2 regions of the Rhodococcus sp. NPDC019050 genome follow, and region 1 is predicted to be linked to the other one. Evidence: riboswitches for the same ligand, from Rfam matches in the RefSeq annotation. Region 1 holds a riboswitch; the other holds the start of a gene.
The links. Region 1 has a riboswitch for S-adenosylmethionine ahead of metX (homoserine O-acetyltransferase MetX). Riboswitches for the same ligand answer to the same signal wherever they lie in the genome.
Positions count from the first base shown of each region.

Region 2: linked by a shared signal. The riboswitch ahead of AC0B44_RS06270 (aminotransferase class V-fold PLP-dependent enzyme) and the one ahead of metX (homoserine O-acetyltransferase MetX) in region 1 are both predicted to bind S-adenosylmethionine.

Region 1 covers NZ_JBVOON010000004.1:161,987-166,339, forward strand. The annotation lists gene AC0B44_RS07080 (exodeoxyribonuclease III) at 4-804, opposite strand; gene AC0B44_RS07085 (NADP-dependent isocitrate dehydrogenase) at 968-2,185, opposite strand; SAM riboswitch class IV at 2,453-2,564, shown strand; gene metX (homoserine O-acetyltransferase MetX) at 2,739-3,866, shown strand; gene AC0B44_RS07095 (LLM class flavin-dependent oxidoreductase) at 3,898-4,353, opposite strand, start outside.
Region 2 covers NZ_JBVOON010000003.1:350,531-354,883, reverse strand. The annotation lists gene AC0B44_RS06275 (Pls/PosA family non-ribosomal peptide synthetase) at 1-2,373, opposite strand, end outside; SAM riboswitch class IV at 2,589-2,705, shown strand; gene AC0B44_RS06270 (aminotransferase class V-fold PLP-dependent enzyme) at 2,775-4,088, shown strand; gene AC0B44_RS06265 (hypothetical protein) at 4,287-4,353, shown strand, end outside.

The sequences.
Region 1 (4,353 bases):
GCCTCAGCCGAACGTCACCGTCACCGGTGCGTGATCGGACCACCGTTCGGCGTACGTCGCCGCCCGCTCCACCCGGGCATCGGCCACGCGCGCGGCGAGCGCCGGGGTCACGAGGTGGTAGTCGATCCGCCACCCGGCGTCGGTGTCGAACGCTTTGCCCCGGTACGACCACCACGAGTACGGCCCCGGCACGTCGCCGTGGACGTCGCGGACCACATCCCGCCATCCGGCGTCGAGCAGTTCCGCGACCCAGGCCCGTTCGTTCGGCAGGAAGCCCGACTTCTTGACGTTGCCCTTCCAGTTCTTGATGTCCCGCTCGGTGTGGGCGATGTTCCAGTCACCGCACACCACCATGTCCCTGCCCTGCGCCGTCACCGCTGCCGATCGCTCCGCGAGGTACGCCGCGAAGCCCTTCATGAAGCGCTCCTTGTCGTCCTGCTTGGGCGTCTGGGCTTCGCCGGTGGGCAGGTACAGGCTCGCGACCGTCACGTCGCCGAAGTCCGCCTCGATGTACCGGCCCGCGGCCGCGAATTCCTCGGCGTCGAACCCCACGCGCACCGCGGCGGCGGGGATGCGCGACAGGATCGCCACGCCCGCTCGTCCCTTGGCCGACGACTCGGCGCCGACACAATGCCAACCGGCTTCCAGCGCGGGTGCGATCGCGGCGTGGAACTGCTGCTCGGTCGCGCGAACCTCCTGCAGGCAGACGATGTCGGCCGCCGACGCGGCCAGCCAGTCCAGCAGACCCTTGCCGGCGGCGGCGCGGACGCCGTTGACGTTCACGGTGGTGATGATGAGCGACACGCCGGTCACCGTATCCGACGTATCGGACTGTTCCGGCGCGCGGCGTGCCCGTTCGTGGCGTGCACCACCTCCGGGAAACCGCCACGCCGTGCGACGGTCGGGAAACACACAACGGGACGCCCCGAAGGGCGTCCCGTGTCGTACCGGTGTGGGGAGAACCGAATCAGGCGCGAGCCTTCTGCAGGTTCTCGTCGAGCGCTCCGAGGAACTCCTCGGTGGTGAGCCAGGCCTGCTCGGGCCCGACGAGCAGCGCGAGGTCCTTGGTCATCTGGCCGTTCTCGACGGTCTTGATGACGACGTCCTCGAGCTGCTGTGCGAACTCGATCACCTCGGGGGTGTTGTCGAGCTTGCCGCGGTGCTCGAGACCGCGGGTCCAGGCGAAGATCGACGCGATGGGGTTCGTCGACGTCGGCTTGCCCTGCTGGTGCTGACGGTAGTGGCGGGTCACGGTACCGTGCGCGGCCTCCGCCTCGACGGTCTTGCCGTCCGGCGTCATCAGGACCGAGGTCATCAGGCCGAGCGAACCGTAGCCCTGCGCGACGGTGTCGGACTGCACGTCGCCGTCGTAGTTCTTGCAGGCCCAGACGTAGCCGCCCTCCCACTTGAGCGAGGACGCGACCATGTCGTCGATGAGGCGGTGCTCGTAGGTCAGGCCCGCAGCGTCGAACTCTGCCTTGAACTCTTCCTCGTAGATCCGCTGGAACTCGTCCTTGAACATGCCGTCGTAGGCCTTGAGGATCGTGTTCTTGGTCGACAGGTAGACCGGGTAGTTGCGCTGCAGACCGTACGAGAGCGATGCGCGCGCGAAGTCCTGGATGGACTTCTTGTAGTTGTACATACCCATGACGACGCCGCCGTCCTCGGGGATCTGGCACACCTCGTGCTGGATCGGCTCGCTGCCGTCCTCCGGGGTGAAGGTGATCGTCACGGTGCCGGGACGGTCGACCTTGAAGTCGGTGGCGCGGTACTGATCACCGAACGCGTGACGACCGACGATGACGGGCTTGGTCCAGCCCGGCACCAGGCGCGGTACGTTCGAGATGATGATGGGCGCACGGAAGATGGTGCCGCCGAGGATGTTACGGATCGTGCCGTTGGGCGACCGCCACATCTTCTTCAGGCCGAACTCCTCGACCCGCGCCTCGTCCGGCGTGATCGTCGCGCACTTGACGCCGACGTTGTGCTTCTTGATGGCGTTGGCCGCGTCGATGGTCACCTGATCGTCGGTGGCATCGCGGTGCTCCACACCGAGGTCGTAATATTCGAGATCCACATCCAGGTACGGATGGATCAACTTGTCTTTGATGAACTGCCAGATAATGCGGGTCATCTCGTCGCCGTCGAGTTCGACGACCTTACCCTCAACTTTGATCTTGGACATGTGCGCTTCTTGTCCTCCTAGGACGTTTACTGGGTCCCCAATCGACCGCGCTTTGTGAGCGCAGTCGCCTTCGGCTCGGTACGAGCGAGCATGGCCCTGTCCGCATACTGACAGCGACCAAACATGACAAGCGTACTGCTATTCGACGCGTCCGCAAAGCGGCAATACCACCCCATGACAACTACCGACCAGTAACCTTGCCGCTGGTCACAGACGCTGCGAGACCCCCTGCCCGTCGGTCCGCGACAGTCGCTAGACTTTCCGCGAGGTCATGAGTGCCAGCGTGAAGCCCCGGCTTGCTGGCCGGCAACCCTCCAGCCAGGGTGGGGTGCTCCGGGTGAGGACACGGTCGTCGGAACACCGACGGCAAGCCGGTTGCGGGAGGGTGAGACGACGAGCTGTCACCAACAGCTTCCACTCCAGCCCTCCCCCATGCGTCGAAGGACACGATGAGCGACACCCTGTACATCCTCCCCGCGAGCGGCCGGGCCGTCGAGTCGATCACACTCGCCCCGTTCGTCGCGCTCTCCCCCCACGCCGAGGCGGTCACCCCTTGACCACGGAGACGGAGCCGGTCCACGTCGAACTGCCGTCCGACGACGGGCGCCTCGGGAAGATCCGCATCGGCTCCCTGCGCCTCGAAAGCGGCGAGTCGCTCCCCGACGTCACCATCGCCGTGCAGCGGTGGGGCGCGCTCTCTCCGGCACGGGACAACGTCGTCCTCGTCGAGCACGCGCTGACCGGCGACTCACACGTCACCGGCCCGGCCGGTCCCGAGCATCCGTCACCGGGCTGGTGGTCGGGAATGGTCGGTCCCGGAGCCCCGCTCGACACCGATCGGTGGTGTGTGATCTCCACCAACGTGCTGGGCGGCTGCCGCGGCACCACCGGCCCGGGAACTACCGCGCCCGACGCCAAAGCCTGGGGTTCGCGGTTTCCGTTGATCACCGTGCGCGACCAGGTTGCGGCCGAGGTCGCGCTGCTCGACGCGCTCGGCATCGAGACGCTCGCCGCTGTGACCGGCGGCTCGATGGGCGGCATGCGCACCCTCGAGTGGATCATCACCCACCCCGACCGGGTACGTGCCTCACTCGTGCTCGCGACCTGCGCACGCGCAACCGCCGATCAGATCGGGACGCAGAGCACGCAGATCGCAGCGATCACCGCGGATCCGGACTGGCAGGGCGGCAACTACTACGGCACCGGCCGCATCCCCGCGACCGGCCTGGGGATCGCCCGCCGGATCGCCCACCTGACCTACCGGACCGAACACGAGCTCGACGCCCGGTTCGCGAACCACCCGCAGGACGGCGAGGACCCGTGGCGCGGCGGCCGGTATTCGGTGGAGGGCTACCTCGAACACCAAGCCGACAAGCTTGTCGCACGGTTCGATCCCGGCACCTATGTGGTGCTGTCCGAAGTGATGAACCGGCACGACGTGGGACGGGGCCGCGGTGGCGTCGAAGCCGCGCTCGCTTCCACGCCCGTGAAGACGATCGTCGCGGGTGTCGACTCGGACCGTCTGTATCCGCTGCGCTTGCAGCAAGAGATTGCCGACGCGCTCCCGGGTTCCGACAGGTTGCGCGTCCTCGTCTCCCGCAACGGCCACGACGGCTTCCTCACCGAGGCGGAAGCCGTGGCGAAGCTCCTCGACGAAATGATGGTGCTCTCGCAGGGCTAGCCGCCGTCCGGCGGTGGGCCGGCCCCGTCTCCTATCGGGCGGACGGAAGGAACGCCGTCGCGCCCGACAGGTCGCCCTGCCGGCCCGCGAGCGGAGTCACGAGACCGCGACGTTCGAGGATCGGCCGCACACCCTCGCCGATCCGATATGCCTCTTCGAGGTGGGGATAGCCCGACAGCACGAAGTGGTCGAGCCCGACCGCCGCGTACTCGGCGATGCGATCGGCGACCTCCTCGTGGGAACCGACGAGCGCGGTACCCGCGCCGCCGCGGACCAGGCCGACGCCCGCCCACAGGTTCGGCGACACCTCCAGACTGCGTGAATCGCCGCCGGCGACGTAACTGCTGCCACCGCCGTGCAGTTCCACCATCCGGCGCTGCCCCTCCGATCCCGAACGGGCAAGACTCTGCTGGGCCTTCTCGACCGTCGCGGGGTCGAGCGCCGACAACAGCCGGTCCGCCTCCGCCCACGCCTCTTCCGAGGTGTC
Region 2 (4,353 bases), on a different contig from region 1:
GTTCTTGCCGATACGGGCACCGGGGGCCAGGAACGAGCGGGCACCGACCGCGGCGCCGGCACCCACCCGGATCGTGCCGATGTGCACGAGATCGCCGTCGACCCAGTGGCCCGACAGATCGACCTCGGGTTCGATCGAGCAACCGTCGCCGAGTTCGAGCATCCCGGTGACCGGAGGAAGGCTGTGCAGGTCGACGTCGCGCCCCACCTTCGCTCCCAGAGCGCGAGCGTAGTTCCGCATCCACGGGGCACCGGAGATGTTCGTCGCCCCGACAGCGTCGGACAGTCGCAGCGCCGTCCACAACCGCAGGTGCACGGAACCGCCTCGCGGGTAACTCCCCGGCGTCACCCCCCGCAGGAGCAGTCGCGCGCCCGCCACGGAGATGGCCATGCGCCCCGGCGGGGTCAGGAACAGTGCCGCACCGAGCGCGGTCGACCACCACGACGGCGTGACCGTCCACGGCACGTCGACGACCAGCGTGATGACACCGTTGAGGATCGCGAGCCAGGTGACCCACTGCAGGCCGGTGAGCGTCATCAGCGGTACGGTCGCGACGATCTGCGCCAACTGTGCGCGGCGGGGTACCGGCGTGACCACCCGTTGCGTGGCTGCGGTGGTCGGTGCGAGTTCGTCGAGATAGACGGCCAGCGATCCGAGGCGCGGCCGGTCGTACAACTGTGCCACCGTCATCTCGGGATACCGCGCGCGAATGGCGGTGACGAGCTGAGCGGCGGCGAGCGAACCGCCTCCGAGTTCGAAGAAGTCGTCGTCGAGACCCTCGATCCGCGCACCGAGAATGTCGGTCCACAGTCCGGCGAGCCACTCAGCGGTGGGATCGAGCCCGAGGGCATCGATCGAGTCGGAGTCGGCGCCGGGAAGCGGCCACGGGAGGGCATTGCGGTCGACCTTCCCCGACGTTCGCGTGGGGAGTTCGTCGACCAGAGCGAGGCGGGGCACGAGCGCGGCGGGAAGCTGTTCCGAGAGCAGATCGTGCGCGGACGCGAGATCGAACTCGGGGTCCGTCGACGCGAGGTAGCCGACGAGAACCGAATGCCCGGCCGCGGTCGTGCGCACGGCGCACGCCGCCCCCGCGACACCCGGAAGACTCTGGAGGGCGTTGTCGACCTCGCCGAGTTCGATGCGGCGTCCCCCGATCTTGACCTGGTCGTCGGCGCGGCCCTGGAACAGCAGACCCCGCCGGTCGAGTACCACGAGATCGCCGCTGCGGTAAGCACGTTTCCATCCGAGAGTGGGCATGGGAGCGTACTTTTCGGCATCCTTCTCCGGGTCGAGATAGCGCGCGAGACCCACTCCGCCGATGACCAGTTCGCCGCTCTCACCCTCGGCGACCGGGTTGCCATCGGCGTCGACGACGGCGAGATCCCAGCCGTCGAGGGGCAGACCGATGCGCACCGGACCCGTGCCATCCATGAGGGCGGCGCAGGCGACGACGGTGGCTTCGGTCGGGCCGTAGGTGTTCCACAATTCCCGTCCCGGTACCGCGAGTCGCTCGACGAGGTCGGGCGGACACGATTCGCCGCCGAAGATGAGCAGGCGCACCGCTTCCAGAGATTCGGCCGGCCACATGGCAGCGAGGGTGGGGACGGTGGACACGACGCTGATGTCACGGGATATCAACCACGGTCCGAGGTCCATCCCGGACCGGACCAGTGAGCGAGGAGCGGGCACGAGGCACGCGCCGTGGCGCCACGCGAGCCACATCTCCTCACACGACGCGTCGAAGGCGACCGACAATCCGGCCAGCACCCGGTCGCCGGGACCGAGCGGCACATCCCGGCAGAACAATCGTGCTTCGGCGTCGACGAAAGCGGCGGCGTTGCGATGGTCGACCGCCACACCTTTCGGGGTCCCGGTCGATCCCGACGTGAAGATGATCCACGCGTCGTCCTCGAGGTTCGGCCCCCGCAGCGGCGGGTCGGTCCGGAAGGGCGCGGTACCGGGGCCGATGCCCTCATCGGTGACGATCGCGGTGACCTTCGCCTCGGAGAAGACCAGGTCGGCGCGTTCGTCCGGGTCGTCTGCATCGACGGGAACGTATGCCGCGCCGGCCGCGAGGATCGCCAGGATTGTCACGTACAGGTCGGCCCGGCCGGACGTCATCCGGACCCCGACTCGATCTCCTGCTCCGACGCCGGCATCGATGAGCGCATACGCGCCCACCCTTACCTTCTCGACGAGTTCCCCGTAGCCGATGGGGCTCGTTCCGTCGTCGATCGCGGGCGCGTCGGGGAAAGCCTCGGCGGTCGCGCGAAGGATGTCGACGAGGGTGCGAGCCTGCGGTGCGTGCGACGCGCGAAGAAACTCCGCGGGAATCGCAGAACCGAGGTGTTCAGCGGGGAGGTGGGCAGGCAAGTCCGCGTCGTCCTTCTACTCGATGGTGCTCCGGTTATCTCACGTTCAAGTGGACACGAGGTGAACGTCGGGGCGCAGCGCCGACCCGGTGTGTCGCACCCGGTCCGAGTGAGCGCCCGTGTTCCGGCAGGTCGGAGGCGTCGACGGGTGTCGCCGCGACCGGCGGTACGCATCCGGGTTGACACGTGACCGTCCGGCTGCAATTCTCTTCGGCAGGTCATGAGTACCAGCATCGAGCCCCGGCTTGCTGGTCGGCAACCCTCCTCCGCGGTGGGGTGCTCCGGGTGACGACCTGGCTGTGTTTCCAACACCGGACACGGCAAGCGCGGACTCCGCCGGCGATCGATTTCCATCGTCGTGGCGATCACCGACGGGTCCCTGGATCGACGAGGGATTTTGTCATGACTGCTGTATCGACCACCGCCTGCATCGCGCCGTTCGCTCGCGTCTCCGGATGTGACGTGCAGGTGCCGCTCGTGCAGGGCGGTAGCTGCACCTACGCCAACTTCGACTATGCCGCGAGCGCACCGGCGCTGGCCACCGTCACGGACCGCATCGCCGAGTTGCTGCCGTACTACGCGAGTGTGCATCGTGGCGCGGGATACGCCTCGCGTGTTAGCACCGCGAGCTACGAAGATGCGCGAGAGTCGGTGGCGCGCTTCGTCGGTGCCGATGCCGACCAGGTGGTCGTGTTCACCCGCAACACCACCGACTCCCTGAATCTGCTGGCGGGTGCGGTCCCCGGCGATGTGGTGGTACTCGACATCGAACATCACGCAACGCTGCTGCCGTGGAAGAACTCTCGCGTCGTGGTGGCTGCCGATACCGTCTCGGAGACGGTGCAGCGTCTCGCTGCCGAGTTGACCCGGGCGCCGGCGGCTCTGCTTGCCGTCACCGGTGCCTCCAACGTCACCGGTGAGGTGCTGCCGATCGCCGAACTCGCGACTCTTGCTCATGCGTGCGGTGCGCGGATTCTCGTCGACGGTGCGCAGTTGGTGCCGCACCGCCACGTCGACCTCGCCGCCGACGGCATCGACTACCTCGCGTTCTCCGGCCACAAGCTCTATGCACCGTTCGGGGCGGGTGCGCTCGTCGGGCGCCGTGACTGGCTCGACACCGCCGAGCCCTACCTGGCCGGCGGCGGCGCGGTACGCGAGGTGACTCTCGACGGTGCCGAATGGGCCTGTGCCCCTGCGCGTCACGAGGCAGGAACGCCGAATGTGCTCGGGGTTGCGGCTCTGGCCGCGGCGTGCGACACCCTCGGCGGGTTCGATACCGACGCCGCGACCCGGCACGAGGAGGAGCTGTGCCGCCTGCTCGTCGACGGGCTGAGCAGCCTCGAGGGCGTCGAGATCCTGAAGCTCTGGGGCGATTCGAGCGACTGCGTCGGCATCGTGACCTTCACCGTCGACGGATACGAACCGGGGGAGGTGGCGTCGTACCTCTCGGCGGAACACGGTATCGGTGTGCGCGACGGGCGTTTCTGCGCGCATCCGTTGCTGGCCCGCGTAGGCCGTCCGGGTGGCGCCGTGCGGGCGTCGCTGGGGCTGGGTAGCTCGTCGGCGGATGTCGACCGGCTTCTCGCCGCGCTGCACACCCTGATCGCCGACGGGCCCGCGTGGGCCCACGCGAAGACCGACGGTGTGTGGAGCCCCGCGCCGGAAACCCGTCCCGGGCTCGCTCAGTCGGGAGAGGGTGCGTCGCAATGCATCTGACGGCGAACGCAGCGGTCGACAATTCCCCACCGGCTCGGTAGGGTACTCGCCATGACCTCGGAGGCGACGACCATGGCGCACTGGTGCCGCAGGCATGTCGACCTGTGCCGCACGGCCTCCGGCACCTGTCCGGCCTGAGTTCTCTCCGCACGCTTTCTTCAGCTGCTGCCGCTTACGGCAGATTACGAGAGGTCTCTCATGTCGCACAACGATTCTGCCAACCCGGACTCCTCCCAGCGGTTACTGCGCGTGGCCGTCGAACTGT